4 regions of the Streptomyces europaeiscabiei genome follow, and region 1 is predicted to be linked to each of the others. Evidence: riboswitches for the same ligand, from Rfam matches in the RefSeq annotation. Region 1 holds a riboswitch; each other region holds the start of a gene.
The links. Region 1 has a riboswitch for cyclic di-AMP ahead of OG858_RS06760 (C40 family peptidase). Riboswitches for the same ligand answer to the same signal wherever they lie in the genome.
Positions count from the first base shown of each region.

Region 2: it holds a riboswitch for cyclic di-AMP, as region 1 does, so the genes downstream of both, OG858_RS28620 (C40 family peptidase) here and OG858_RS06760 (C40 family peptidase) in region 1, are expected to answer to the same signal.
Region 3: it holds a riboswitch for cyclic di-AMP, as region 1 does, so the genes downstream of both, OG858_RS38575 (LysM peptidoglycan-binding domain-containing M23 family metallopeptidase) here and OG858_RS06760 (C40 family peptidase) in region 1, are expected to answer to the same signal.
Region 4: it holds a riboswitch for cyclic di-AMP, as region 1 does, so the genes downstream of both, OG858_RS33855 (M23 family metallopeptidase) here and OG858_RS06760 (C40 family peptidase) in region 1, are expected to answer to the same signal.

Region 1 covers NZ_CP107841.1:1,616,499-1,620,110, forward strand. The annotation lists gene tnpA (IS200/IS605 family transposase) at 1-149, shown strand, start outside; gene OG858_RS06750 (ATP-dependent Clp protease proteolytic subunit) at 383-1,069, shown strand; gene OG858_RS06755 (hypothetical protein) at 1,077-1,394, shown strand; cyclic di-AMP (ydaO/yuaA leader) riboswitch at 1,767-1,937, shown strand; gene OG858_RS06760 (C40 family peptidase) at 1,941-2,414, shown strand; gene OG858_RS06765 (DUF6328 family protein) at 2,620-2,841, shown strand; partial or broken gene OG858_RS06770 (DUF6328 family protein) at 2,850-2,909, shown strand; gene OG858_RS06775 (ATP-binding protein) at 3,057-3,515, opposite strand.
Region 2 covers NZ_CP107841.1:6,518,271-6,521,882, forward strand. The annotation lists gene OG858_RS28615 (MFS transporter) at 1-609, shown strand, start outside; gene OG858_RS28620 (C40 family peptidase) at 843-2,054, opposite strand; cyclic di-AMP (ydaO/yuaA leader) riboswitch at 2,064-2,236, opposite strand; gene pcrA (DNA helicase PcrA) at 2,478-3,612, shown strand, end outside.
Region 3 covers NZ_CP107841.1:8,878,953-8,882,564, forward strand. The annotation lists gene OG858_RS38570 (alpha-galactosidase) at 1-1,298, shown strand, start outside; cyclic di-AMP (ydaO/yuaA leader) riboswitch at 1,600-1,758, shown strand; gene OG858_RS38575 (LysM peptidoglycan-binding domain-containing M23 family metallopeptidase) at 1,763-2,767, shown strand; gene OG858_RS38580 (hypothetical protein) at 2,960-3,520, shown strand; gene OG858_RS38585 (DUF6250 domain-containing protein) at 3,593-3,612, shown strand, end outside.
Region 4 covers NZ_CP107841.1:7,756,161-7,759,772, forward strand. The annotation lists gene OG858_RS33845 (M16 family metallopeptidase) at 1-507, shown strand, start outside; gene OG858_RS33850 (M16 family metallopeptidase) at 504-1,892, shown strand; cyclic di-AMP (ydaO/yuaA leader) riboswitch at 2,096-2,267, shown strand; gene OG858_RS33855 (M23 family metallopeptidase) at 2,281-3,069, shown strand; gene OG858_RS33860 (GntR family transcriptional regulator) at 3,271-3,612, shown strand, end outside.

The DNA of each region.
Region 1 (3,612 bases):
GGCGCCTGCGGCAGGAGTTCCCCGGCCACATCCGCAAGTACCTGTGGGGTGAGCACTTCTGGTCGCCGTCCTACTTCGCCGCCTCATGCGGGGGCGCCCCGCTCGCCGTCATCAAGGAGTACATCGAGAACCAGAAACGTCCCGACTGAGGCCAACAGTGCAGACCCTGCACCCGTGCACGTCAGAGCAGTGTTAAGAAGCGCTTCCTCCCGGGCGTGAACGCCCGGGGTTCCGCGCTAGATCATGCTGAACTCGCCCCACCCGCACTCCACGGCACCCCGGACCACCCCGGTCCGGGGTGCCGTCATCCCTCCCCTCCCCTCCCCATCGCCTCGTACGCCCTGTACATTCTGTACAGAAGTCACTCAGAGGAGGCGCGCCCGTGCCCGCGAACCGACCGTCGGCCCGTCAACCGTCGACCCTTCAACCATCAGCCCTTCAACCGTCGGCCCGTCATGTGCTGCCCGAGTTCACCGAGCGCACCAGCGCGGGTCACCGAACGATGGATCCGTACTCGAAGCTGCTGGAGGAACGGATCGTGTTCCTCGGGACGCAGATCGACGACACGTCGGCGAACGATGTGATGGCGCAGTTCATGTACCTCGAGTACCAGTCGCCGGACCGCGACATCGCGCTGTACATCAACTCGCCCGGCGGCTCGTTCAGCGCGATGACGGCGCTCTACGACACCATCCGGTACGTCACCTGTGACGTGGAGACCATCTGCCTGGGGCAGGCGGGGTCGGCCGCCGCGGTGCTGCTGGCGGCGGGCACACCGGGCAAGCGGTTCATGCTGCCGGGGGCACGCGTGCTGATCCACCAGCCGACGGTGGCCGACCGGATCGAGGGGCAGGCGAGCGATCTGGTGATCCACGCCGAGGAGTTGACGCGCAACCGCCGGAAGGTGGAAGAGATGCTGGTCCGGCACACGGGGCAGAGCCCGGAGCGGGTCGGCGCCGACATCGGGCGGGACAAGTTCCTCGACGCCTGGGCGGCGGTGGAGTACGGCCTGGCCGACCGGGTGATCCAGAGCCGCAAGACCTCGCGCACGCTCCCCGGCGCGAGGTGAGGCGCGGATGCTCCCACCCGAACTGCCGCCGCTGCCCGCGCTCACACGCGCCGAGGCGGAGCTGGTCGACTGTTATCTGGACGTGGTCGATCTGCTCGGGCGGATCAATCCGGCTCGGCCGGGCGACACATACCGCGGACTGCGGGCGGCGCAGGCGCTCGTCGCCAAGGCGACCGCTCTGCGCGAGGCGCTCGAACTGATGCACAGGCGCGGGGAGAGTGAGGTGCACGCCCCGACACTCGCGCGTGCCCTGCGGGTCCTCGACGGCGAGCGCCGGGCCGGCCGCGTGGCACTGCCGCCGGAACCGGAGGACTCGCCCGCCTGAACCGATCCCGGGTCGCTCGCCGTACTACTGACGGAGTGTCCGGTCCGGCCTTCGAGCCCTCCGGACGGGCTACCGCGATCGACCCATCGGCCCATACGTCGTGAGGACCTGTGAAGTTGCGCAACACGCCTGGTACATGGCCGGAACGTCACATTCCCTTGCTGGTGCGGACCTCCTCGACCACTGGGACACACTTACCGAAAACACCCTGTCCACCCGAACGGGTGAGTGGTGAGTAAGACCACAAATCCCCGGTTCCGTTGGGATTTTCGGACTTCAGTGCGCCAAGATCCCTTCCTGACGACAAGCCCCCGCCGCAGCGGCGGGGCGATCCGGGTGGACGCCGAGTCCTGCCGCCGCCCGGATGACCGGTCGACAGAAGTGCATCGGCAGGAGTGGAGGACCCAAGCACGACGGGTCGCCGGAACGGTCAAGCCATGACCGCGCCGAGCAGCCCTTGGGGTGAAGCCGCGTCAGCGGCCGGGCAACTTCGCCAGCCCGAATCCGACAGGTCATCCTTCACAGGCGGCTGACGAAGGGTTGCGCATGTCTGCGCTGAATCGTGTCCCGTCGCTGTTGACCCGGGCCGGTACGGCCTCGGCTCTCACCATCGCCGCAGTGAGCGGCAGCATCGTGGTACCGGGCGTCGCATCCGACGCCGAGGCCGCCACCGTGGCGTCGAAGGCACTCAAGGTCGCGGCTTCCAAGAAGGGCTCCCCTTACAAGTACGGCGCCACGGGCCCGGGCAGGTTCGACTGCTCAGGGCTGACGCTCTACTCGTTCAAGAAGGCGGGCAAGAAGCTGCCCCGTACTGCTCAGCAGCAGTACAACAAGACGAAGCACATCTCCGCGGGCAACCGCAAACTCGGAGACCTCGTCTTCTTCCACTCGGGATCGAGCGTGTACCACGTCGGGATCTACGCAGGGAAGGGAAAGATCTGGCACTCGCCTAAGACGGGTGACGTCGTCCGGCTGCAGAAGCTCTGGACGAAGAGCGTCTGGTACGGCCGGGTCCGCTGACTCACCGTCGGGGGCGGCGGGGCTCTCCGCCGCCCCCGACGGGCGTGTCACGGCCGGAGGTGGCTACGTTCGCCTGTGGCCGAAGAACGCTCCCACCCCGCACATAACGAGACACCCCCCGCGACGCACATGACGAGCCCCCCGTCGAACGCGCCGGCCGCAGTTTCTCCGAGCCGCTCCAGGAGTTGCGGTCACCCGGAGCGGGGTGCAGATCCTCTTCGCGTTCCTGCTCACGCCGGCCTTCACACCGCGCTTCCCGGCTCCGGACTCCGTACCTTGCGCCACCTACGTGGTGACCCTGCCGCCGACGGTCTTCACGGCGACGCCCTTCACCGCCCCGGCCGCCCCTGCGCCGCTCGCTCTTCCGGCAGAACGCCGAGCCCCGTCATCGCGCAGGCCTCCTGCCGGCCGACCACCGTCGGCCTGATCGTACTGATGCCTGCCGTCACCGGATCCGTCCTGCTCGTCGTGGACGTGACCCTCGGCCGGAAGGCCGGGATCACCGCCGGGGCCGGCAGGCTCCTCGCGCGCCTGATCCTGTGGGCCGTGCTCCCGAAGCCGGTGCGACGCCCCTCCGACCTCGACACCACGCCGACCGCGACACCACACCGACGTCGGCACCCGCCCCGGAGGAACGCGCCGTCAGGTCTCCTGTGGACCGCCTGCGGTGACCGGCTGTACGGGGGCCGTCCACGGAAGTTCGATCGCCACCGTCTTGCCGCCCTCCCGGGTGGGTCTGACGCTCAGTCTGCCGCCGAACTCGGCCGTCAGCCAGCGAATGATGACCATGCCCCGGCCGTTGTCCTGCTGGACGGCGGCCGGCAGACGTTTCGGAAAGCGTGGATGGCTGTCGGTGACACCGATGCGCAGGTGCTCGTCCCGGTCGAGCGCGAGGTCCACGGTGAAGGTGGGCGACTGCCCCAGCGTGTGCTGGACGGCGTTGGTGGCGAGTTCGGACACGATCAGGCGCACGGTGTCCGCGATGTCCGTGTCGCCCGGCAGGCCCCATTCGGCGAGCACACTGGCGACGTAGTTCCGGGCTGCGGACACCGAGGCGGGATCGCTCGGCAGAGTGACGGATGCTTCCAGGTGATCTGCCATGGCGAGGCGTCCCTTTCCCACGGGACCGGTGTCCGACAGGGAGCGGATGGTTCGACTACGGTCCCGGACTGGTGCTTCGCGCCAGACTGCCACTACC
Region 2 (3,612 bases), 4.9 Mb from region 1:
CACGCGATGCTCCTCTTCAACAGCATGGTGAGCACGGTCTTCGTGGTCTTCGCCCTGCACGGCCTCAGGATCGGCGAATTCGGTCTGGGGGTCACCTATGCCTGCGCGAGTGTCGGCGTATTACTCGGCGGTGCGCTCTCCGGGCGCGTGGCCGGAAGACTGGACGTCGGCGCCACCCTGATCGCCTTCCGCCTGCTCGCCGCCATCGGCTGGCTGCCCCTGGTCCTGGCCGAGCGCGGACCGTGGGCGCTTGCCTCCGTGTCGCTCGCCTTCTTTCTCGTGTCCCTGGCCATCGGCATCGAAAGCCCGGTGGAGATGAGCTACCGCCAGGCGGTGACACCCGACCGGCTGCGCGGGCGGATGAACGCGACGATCCGCTCGATGAACTGGGGAATGGTAGCGGTGGGGGCACCGCTTGGCGGAGTAATCGCCGACCAGGTCAGCTATCGCTTCGCCCTGTGGATCGGACTGTCCGGGGCAGTCGTCCAGGCGCTCGCGCTGGCAGTTTCTCCTACCCGCAGGGCCCGTGCTGCCGACGAACTCGATCCCTCGACAGCTGACCCGACACGGCGCGGCGCAGCAGCTGCTGCCGAGGAGGCCAAGGACTGATCAACTCGCCATGGCGTCTTGCGCCCGGCCCGACCTGGCGTCACTCCAGCCTCATCCCGCAGAGCACGTCAATGCTCCTACCCCGCAAGCCCTCAAGTGTCGCCAGAACCCAGCTTTCACCAACACATCCACGCCACCCGGCTGCCGGCCGTCTCACCGACTTCGCGTCACGCGCAACGTAGGCGCAGAGTCAGTGAGAAAGCGCAAAGTGGCAAGGGAACCTACACGTGCCGTTACGCAGGCCGCACCACGCTGTGGATCGACGACTCCCCGTCGTAGAAGACCGACTCCTCGCGGACGTACGTCCCCGGATTCGGGGCGTGGATCATCATGCCGTTGCCGATGTAGAGGCCGACGTGGCTGATGTTGTCGTAGAAGAAGACCAGGTCACCGGGTCTGGCGTTGGCGAGGGAGACGGCGGTGCCGGAGGTGGCCTGGTCGTAGGTCGTGCGGGGGATATCGACGCCGGCGGCCTTCCAGGCGGCCTGGGCGAGGCCGGAACAGTCGTAGGAGCCGGGGCCGGTGGCGCCCCAGACGTACGGCTTGCCGATCTGCGCGCGGGCGAAGGCGAGGGCCTTGGTGGCCTTCGAGGCGTAGGTCGAGTCCTCGGCCGGGGCGACGGTCTCGGAGGTGGCGTCGGCGGACGTCTCGGCGCCGGTGGAGGTCTCCTCCTGGGTTCCCTGGGTTCCCTGGCCGCCTTGGGCTTCCTGGGTCTCCTGGGGCGCCCAGGTCGTCGGCTGTGCCGCCTGCTGCCGCGCGAGTTCCTCTGCCTTGCGGTCGGCCTCCTCCTGCTCGCGCTGTTCGAGCGCGGCGAGCCGGGCCTTCTCGCCGGCGGTGATGGTGGAGAGCAGTTCGCGGGCCTCGGCGAGCTTCGCCTGGACCTTGGCCTTTTTGGCCTTGAGGGTGTTCTGTGACTCGGTGAGCTGTTCGAGGCCGTCGCTCGCCTCCTGGCGCTGCTCCGTCGCCTCCGCCTGCTGGGTGACGTACGCGTCGACGGAGTCCTGCCGGCGGTCCGTCAACCGGTCCATCAGCTGGTTCTGGTCGAGGTGGTCCTGTGGGTCATCCGCCAGGAGCAGCGAGGCCTGGTCGGGGGCGGCCGCGCCCGTGCGGTACTGATCCGTGGCGAGCGGACCGAGATCCTCCCGCGCCTCGTTGAGTTTCTCCGTGCGCTTGGCGACGCCGTCGAGGAGGGTGTCGACCTGCTTCTTCTGCTTGGTCGTCTTCTCCTTGGCCGCGTTGTAGTTCTCGGTCGCCGAACCTGCCTGGCGGTAGAGGGCGTCGACCTTCTTCTCGACCTCCTCCAGGCTCGGCTTGGCGTCGGCCGAGGGGGCGGCGGTGGCCGTCTGGGAGAGCAGGGCCACGGAGGTGAGGGCGGCCGTGGCGAGAGCGGGGGTGCGTATGCCCGCGCGCGTTCCGGCCGGACGCGGCTTGCGGTGCGGCGCCATGGTTCGGCGTCTCCTTCCGTATTCCGCCTACCGAGTTAGCTGTCGGGTTCGGGCGCAAGCTTCGGAAGGTTTGCCCTACGACCCTTGCCGCATGCGGCGGTCGGGTCGATTCACCCCAGAGATCGGTGGGTCCCCGGCTCCGGCTGCCTCGGGAGGCGTACCGGACTCGGCGGAGGCTGTGCGGCCCGGCGACGTTCGCCGGTTGGGTCGTACGGCCCAAAGGAAAAAGCTAGCCAACTCGTGTGGCCCGTGTGAAGGTTGATGTGCGATATGCCCGATACGTTTTCGTGACCTTAGCCTCTTCGGCGCGACAGGCGGTACGCTCGATCGCTCACCGTCGCAAAGCCGTCGCGGTGGGTGGCGAATGCGGACTTTCCGGGGTGGCCTCTCGCTGTCAGTGGGGGCGCCTAGACTCGGAGAGCGATGAGCAGCCTCTTTGACGACAGCTTCCTGGCGGACCTCCAGGCCCCCCGCGGTCATGCGGAGGAACCCCCGCCGCCGCCCGAGGACGATCACGTACCGGAGCCGCTTCCGGACGATCTGTTCGGCGGGAAGTTCGACGTGCCTCCGGACCGGGACGCCTACTACCGCGACGGTGCCCCCCGCCCGGTGATCGACGCGGCGGCGCTCCTGGACGGGCTGAACGAGAACCAGCGCGCGGCCGTGGTCCACGCGGGCTCGCCCCTGCTCATCGTGGCCGGTGCCGGCTCCGGAAAGACCCGGGTGCTCACCCACCGCATCGCGCATCTGCTCGGCGAGCGGCAGGTCCACCCGGGCCAGATCCTCGCGATCACCTTCACCAACAAGGCCGCGGGCGAGATGAAGGAACGCGTCGAGCAGCTCGTGGGACCGCGCGCCAACGCTATGTGGGTCATGACCTTCCACAGCGCGTGTGTACGGATCCTGCGGCGCGAGTCGAAGAGGCTCGGCTTCACGTCCTCCTTCTCGATCTACGACGCCGCCGACAGCAAACGGCTGATGGCGCTCGTCTGCCGTGATCTGGACCTCGATCCGAAGCGCTTCCCGCCCAAGTCCTTCAGCGCCAAGATCTCGAACCTGAAGAACGAGCTGATCGACGAGGAGGACTTCGCCGCCCAGGCCGCCGACGGCTTCGAGAAGACCCTCGCCCAGGCCTACGCGCTCTACCAGTCCCGCCTCCGCGAGGCGAACGCGCTCGACTTCGACGACCTGATCATGACGACGGTCAATCTGCTGCGCGCCTTCCCGGACGTCGCCGAGCACTACCGCCGCCGCTTCCGCCACGTCCTCGTCGATGAGTACCAGGACACCAACCACGCGCAGTACTCCCTGGTCAGAGAGCTGGTCGGCACCTTTGAGCACCCCGTCGACGTACCGCCCAACGAGTGGGACGTACCCCCTGCCGAGCTCTGCGTCGTGGGTGACGCCGACCAGTCGATCTACGCCTTCCGCGGCGCGACCATCCGGAACATCCTCCAGTTCGAGGAGGACTACCCGGACGCGACGACGATCCTGCTGGAGCAGAACTACCGCTCCACCCAGACCATCCTGAGCGCGGCCAACGCGGTCATCGAGCGCA
Region 3 (3,612 bases), 7.3 Mb from region 1:
TCACCACGCCCGTCTTCGCCGGCCTGTGGAGCGACGCAGGCTTCGGCGGGGCGAGCCGCGCCTGGCACGCGTACCAGCGGACGTACATCATCCCGGACGCGGACCAGGACCGGCCGGTGCTCTTCAACTCCTGGGAGGCCACCGAGTTCGACATCTCCGAGGAACAGCAGGGGACGCTCGCGCGGCGGGCGGCGGCCATCGGGGTCGAGCTGTTCGTCGTGGACGACGGCTGGTTCGGGGCGCGTACGAGCGACCGCGCCGGCCTCGGCGACTGGACACCCAATCCGGACCGCTTCCCGAAGGGGCTGAAGCCGCTCGCCGACTATGTGCACGCCCTGGGGATGCAGTTCGGCATCTGGGTCGAGCCCGAGATGGTCAACCCGGACAGCGAGCTGTACCGGGCGCACCCCGAATGGGCACAGTTCCAACCGGGACGAAAGAGGACGGAGCTGCGCAATCAGCTCGTACTCAACCTCGCGCGCGAGGACGTCCAGGAATACCTCTGGGAACGGCTGGACGCGCTGTTGTCCAGCGCGCCGATCGACTATGTGAAGTGGGACTTCAACCGCTGCTTCACGGATGCCGGCTGGCCCGGAGAGCCGTACCCGCAGAAGCTGTGGGTCGAGCACGTGCGCGCCTTCTACGCGCTGCTGGACCGGCTGCGGGCCGCGCACCCGGGAGTGGCGTTCGAGTCGTGCTCGGGCGGCGGCGGCCGGATCGACCTCGGGGTGATGGCCCGGACGGACCAGGTGTGGACGTCCGACAACACCGATCCGCTCGACCGGCTCGCCATCCAGCACGGCTTCAGCCAGATCCACCCGGCCCGGACCATGGCCGCGTGGGTCACCGACAGCCCGAACAACCAGCTCAACGGCCGGGTCAGCTCGCTGCGGTTCCGCTTCGTCAGTGCCATGGCGGGTGTGCTCGGCGTCGGCGGCGACCTCACCGAGTGGACGGAGGAGGAACTGGCCGAGGCGGGGAGCTGGGTCGGGCTGTACAAGGAGATCCGGCCGGTTGTGCAGCGCGGCGACCTCTACCGGCTGCGGCCGCCGACGGGCGGACTGAGTGCCGTGCAGTACGTCCACGGCGACGAGGTCGTCGTCCTCGCCTGGCTCCAGGCCCAGCACTACGGCGAGCCGTCGGCCCCGCTCCGGCTGCGCGGACTCGACCCGACGGAAACGTACGAGTGCCGTGAAACGGGTGAAATGCATCGAGGTGCGGTGCTGTTGCACCACGGGCTGCGGACAGGACTGCGCGGTGACCTCGATGCGACGGTTATCCGCCTACGTCGTACTTGAGTGATCTGTCCGAAATGCAGCCGTAATTCCAACAAGCCCTGTAATAAAGCCTACTGGCACGTAGGTGCGTGAGCAGCGTCATATTCGTGACGTTCCGCTGTCGCCATGTTCACGTAATTCGTATGTGCTTACAGGGCGTTGGGCAACATTCAAGACCGGTCCTTTACGGAGTGTAATCGTGAATTGATGTAAGGATCAGGGGGGAAGACGCACAGGAAGTCCCAATGGTTGTCTCTGTGGGCACAAGTCGCTTACGTTCGGCGTCAATCCGGACGGACGCCCAATCCTGCCGCCGACCGGAGCCGCGTACCGACCCGATCCACGGCAGGAGCGGGGGACCCACAGGTAGTACCGCCTGTTCCGGTCTCCGGAACGGCTAGGGGTAAAGCCGTGCGCAAGCACGGCCGGACATCTCCAGTCCGCACCCGACAGCTCACCTCGCAGGCGCCGGAGAGGAATTCGCCATGCCCGCGAAGGGTAAGCACCGCCGTCCGAAGTCCCAGCGTTTCACCCGCTCGATCGCCGCCGCCGGGACCGGTGGCGCGGCGCTCGCGCTGCCGCTGATCGGAGCCGCCGGCGCCCACGCCGCGACCCCGACGGCCGCCGTTTCCGGTGTGTCCGAGAAGGCCGCCACGATCGCCACCGAGAAGGCCGCGGCCGAGGCGGGCGCACGGATCGAGCAGGCCGAGAAGGCCGCGCAGGCGGAGAAGACCGCCACCAAGAAGGCGGCGACCAAGACCTACTCGGTGAAGGTCGGCGACTACCTCTCGAAGATCGCGGACGAGCAGGACGTCGAGGGGGGCTGGAAGCAGCTCTACTCGGACAACCGCGAGAAGATCGGCTCCGACCCGTCGCTCATCCACCCGGGGCTGAAGCTGTCGATCGGCGGGCAGGCCGCGTCGGGCGGTACGTCGCAGTCGTCGAAGCCGCAGCTGTCGCAGTCCTCGACGGCCGCCGGGTCCTCCCAGTCGTCGAAGTCCGCAGACTCCGCGAAGCAGGAGTCGAAGGACACCCAGGCGTCGACCTCCACGTCGAGCGGCCAGTCCTCGTCGTCCAACAGCTCCGGCTTCAGTCTGCCCATCCAGGGCGCCACCGTCGGCACCGCGTACAAGACCGCCGGCAGCATGTGGTCCAGCGGGTACCACACGGGCGTCGACTTCGTGGCCCCCACCGGGACCACCCTCAAGTCCGTGGGTGCGGGCACCGTCGTCTCCGCCGGCTGGGGCGGCGCGTACGGCAACCAGGTCGTCATCAAGCTCGCCGACGGCTACTACGCCCAGTACGCCCACCTGTCCTCGATCTCCGTCTCCGCGGGGCAGTCCGTGAGCGGCGGCCAGCAGATCGGTCTCTCCGGCGCGACCGGCAACGTCACCGGGCCGCACCTGCACTTCGAGATCCGCACCACCCCCAACTACGGCGCGGACATCGACCCGCTGGCCTACCTTCGCTCGAAGGGCGTCAGCGTCTGAGGCGCAGCCGCACGACCGCACCGAAGGCCGGCCCCCGTGATCCGCGGGGCCGGCCTTCGGCGTTCCCGGAGAGTCGGCCTTCTTCCGTGTCGGCTGCCCCCGCCACGGCCCCTGGCGAGGCGTGATCACCGTATTGCGATCTCGTGGCATGGCTGATCAAAGTCTCGACAGGTATGTGAATGAGCGGACACAGTGGTCTCCGTAAGCGCTTTCTACGCCTTGGGGGTCTTCGTGTCCGGCGTCGACCGACGCACTGCCGTCAAGAGCCGCGTCCTCGTGAGCGCTGCGGTGGCCGTGCGGCTTCCGGCCCGGGCCGCTGCGCCCGCTCTCGCCTCCGGTGAGCCGGGCGTGGTGCGTCCCGATGACCGGCGGCTCGTCTCCGACGGCCACTGGAGCCGCACCGCCGAGGCCGCCACCGTCGACTCCGGCTCCCGGCCGCCCTTCCGGTTCACCGGTGGCGGCGTCCGCGCCCTGTTCGGCGTCGCGTCGGTCACCTTGCCCGCGCAGATCCACGTGTCGGCGGACGGCGGCCCGAAACGGTTGTACGCCGTCGGCCGGAGCGGACCCGACTCGCGCAAGGGCCGGGCCGCGTCCTCCTGTTCCTCCTGTTCCTCCTGTTCTTCCTGCGGTTTCACCTGCAACGCGGACACCGGCGCAGCAACCGACGTCGCGGGCAGGACAGGGTGGGATTCCCCGCCCTCGGCGAACAGTCGGTGCCGGAAGGGCAGCACCGCCCCCACCGCGGTCGAGTGACCGCGGACCTCACCCCACATGGGCTGGAATCCCCCTCTTTTTGGAGCGGGTGAATGTCAAAGAAGGAGCGTCATGACCACTCGCAGAGCCTT
Region 4 (3,612 bases), 6.1 Mb from region 1:
TCCCGCCTCTACAACCGGCTCGTCCGCCGTGACCGTACGGCCGTCACGGCCGGGTTCGGCCTCCTGCGGCTGGCCGGTGCGCCCTCCATGGCGTGGATGGACGTGAAGACCTCCGGTGACGTCGAGGTGCCCGTCATCGAGGCCGCCGTCGACGAGGAGCTCGCCCGGTTCGCCGCGGAGGGGCCCACGGCGGAGGAGATGGAGCGCGCCCAGGCCCAGTTGGAGCGCGAGTGGCTGGACCGGCTCGGCACGGTCTCGGGCCGAGCCGACGAACTGTGCAGGTATGCGGTCCTGTTCGGCGACCCGAAGCTCGCCCTCACCGCCGTCGACCGGGTCCTGGAGGTGACGGCCGACGAGGTCCAGGAGATCGCCAAGGCGCGCCTGAGGCCCGACAACCGCGCGGTGCTCGTGTACGAGCCCGTCGCAGGCGAAGAGGGCGCCGAAGAGGAGGCCGCCGAGGCGGAGGCCGTCGAAACCACCGACGAGAACGAGGAGTCGGCGAAGTGACCGAGCTCGCGACCATGGACTTCCACCCGCAGCCCCAGGCCGGCGACGCCAGGCCCTGGGCGTTCCCGGCGCCCGAGCGCGGCACCCTGGACAACGGTCTGACCGTGCTGCACTGCCACCGCCCCGGCCAGCAGGTCGTCGCCGTGGAGGTCATCCTCGACGCGCCCCTGGACGCCGAGCCGACCGGCCTGGACGGCGTCGCCACCATCATGACCAGGGCGTTCTCCGAGGGCACCGACAAGCACACGGCCGAGGAGTTCGCCGCCGAGCTGGAGCGCTGCGGCGCCACCCTCGACTCGCACGCCGACCACCCCTGCGTACGTCTGTCCCTCGAAGTGCCCGTGTCGCGGCTGGAGAAGGGCCTGGGGCTGCTCGCCGACGCGCTGCGGGCACCCGCGTTCGAGGACAGCGAGATCGAGCGGCTGGTGGCCAACCGGCTCGACGAGATCCCGCACGAGACCGCCAACCCGGGCCGCCGGGCCGCCAAGGAGCTCTACAGGGAGCTGTTCCCGGCCACGTCCCGCATGTCGCGGCCCCGCCAGGGCACCGAGGAGACCGTCGAGGGCATCGACTCCGCGGCCGTACGGGCCTTCTACGAGCGGCACGTACGCCCCGCGACGGCCACCGCAGTGGTCGTCGGCGACCTCGCCGGGGTCGACCTCGACACGCTGCTGGGCGAGACCCTGGGCGCCTGGACCGGCTCCGCGGCCAAGCCGAGCACCGTGCCGTCGGTGAGCGCCGACGACACCGGGCGCGTGATCATCGTGGACCGTCCCGGCTCCGTGCAGACCCAGTTGCTCATCGGCCGGGTGGGCGCCGACCGGCACGACCGTGTGTGGCCGGCCCAGGTGCTTGGCACCTACTGCCTCGGCGGCACCCTCACCTCCCGCCTGGACCGCGTCCTGCGCGAGGAGAAGGGCTACACCTACGGGGTGCGCGCGTTCGGCCAGGTGCTGCGTTCCGCGCCCGACGGCTCGGGCACGGCGATGCTCGCCATCAGCGGCTCCGTCGACACACCCAACACCGGCCCGGCGCTCGACGACCTGTGGACGGTGCTGCGCACCCTCGCCGCCGAGGGGCTGACCGACGCCGAGCGGGATGTCGCCGTGCAGAACCTCGTCGGGGTCGCCCCCCTCAAGTTCGAGACGGCCGCGGCCGTGGCGAACACGCTGGCCGACCAGGTCGAGCAACACCTGCCGGACGACTACCAGTCGACGCTGTACCGCCAACTCGCCGCCACCGGCACGGTGGAGGCCACCGCGGCCGTCGTGAGCGCCTTCCCGGTGGACCGTCTGGTGACCGTCCTCGTGGGCGACGCCGCGCAGATCGAGGAGCCGGTCAGGGCCCTCGGAATCGGTGAAGTCACCGTCGTACCGGCCGAGTAGAAACCGGACAGAAGGACACACGTCCGTGGGGCCCTGGTGACTGAAGAGTCACCAGGGCCCACGTTTGTCCGTATTGATGGCGGAGGCTGTGTGTCTGACCTGTGGCGTACTTAACAAATCCTGTGATCCGTTTGTTATTTCGAAGACGGCGCACTTAGCGTCGGTCCGGCTGTTCGTCAGAGGTTCGCCGCAGCCGCGGCACCGGACAGTCATCGCCGAATCCCCATGGCGCGAGCCCGGGGAGCCGGGGACCCACCGAAGTCCCCTGGGGTGAATCGGGTGCCCTTCGCGAGCGACGCGAAACGAGGGGCAGCCGTAGGAGACCTTCCTGCTCCGAACCCGTCAGCTAACCCGGTAGGCGAGAAGGAAGGAAAGGATCAGCCACTTCATGGCGTTCACCCGCGCCCCCGGCAAGCACCGCCGTCCCGGCCGTGTACAGCGCACGACCACGAGGAACGTGGGCGTAGCCGCTCTCACCACCACCGGTGTCATCGGCACCCTCGCCGGCCCCGCGCTCGCCGCGGAGGAGCCCGCCGTCGAGCAGACCGGCCTGAACCAGATCATCGTCCTCGGCGACACGGTCGCCGACCAGGTGGACGCCCAGGCCGTTGCCCAGCAGCAGGCCGCCGAGGTGGCGGAGGTCAAGAAGAAGGCGCAGGAGGAGGCCCGCAAGGCCGCCGCCGAGAAGGCCGAGCAGGAACGTGCCGCCGCCAAGGAGCGCGAGGAGATCAAGGCACGCGCCGCCCGCGCGGCCGAGCGCGAGCGCCTCAACACCTATGTCTCCCCCATCAGCGGCTCGTACATCTCCACCGGCTACAAGGCCGGCGGCGCCGTCTGGTCCTCCGGCAGCCACACCGGCGTCGACTTCCACGCCGCGTCCGGCACCGCCGTCCACGCGGTGGGCTCCGGCACCGTCGTCGAGGCCGGCTGGGGTGGCGCGTACGGCAACAACATCGTCATCAAGATGACCGACGGCACGTACACCCAGTACGGCCACCTGTCGTCCATCGGCGTCTCCGTCGGCCAGACGGTCACCCCCGGCCAGCAGATCGGCCTCTCCGGGGCGACCGGCAACGTCACGGGCGCGCACCTGCACTTCGAGGCCCGGACGACGGCCGAGTACGGCTCGGACATCGACCCCGCCGCGTATCTGCGCTCGCACGGCGTGAACGTCTGACGCGGCGCGCAACGCTCCCCGAAGGCCCCGGCTCACGAGCCGGGGCTTTTCGCGTTGTGACGTACCTCCTGTCCCGTACCTCCTGTCCAAAAAATATCCCTGGATTCCGGCCTGCCATCGGAAATTCCGGCCCGCTGCAATAGAGTCGCTGGAACACACGTCAATCATCGACGTTTCACGGGGATTAAGGCGGAGGTCGGTATGCGTATTCCGGCGCACTCGGTATGCACGGCGATCCGTGATGACATCGTCGCGGGTGTCTACGAGCGCGGCAGCCGTCTCACCGAGGAACTGCTCGCCCGCCGGTACGGCGTCAGCCGGGTCCCCGTGCGCGAGGCGCTGCGCACGCTGGAGGCCGAGGGCTTCGTGGTGACCCGACGGCACGCGGGCGCGTGCGTCGCCGAGCCGACCGAGCAGGAGGCCGCCGACCTGCTGGAGATGCGCATGCTGCTGGAGCCGTTGGGCGCCGCCCGTGCCGCCCAGCGCCGCACGGAGGCGCACCTCAAGGTGTTGCGAGGCCTGGTCAGGCTGGGGCAGGAGCGG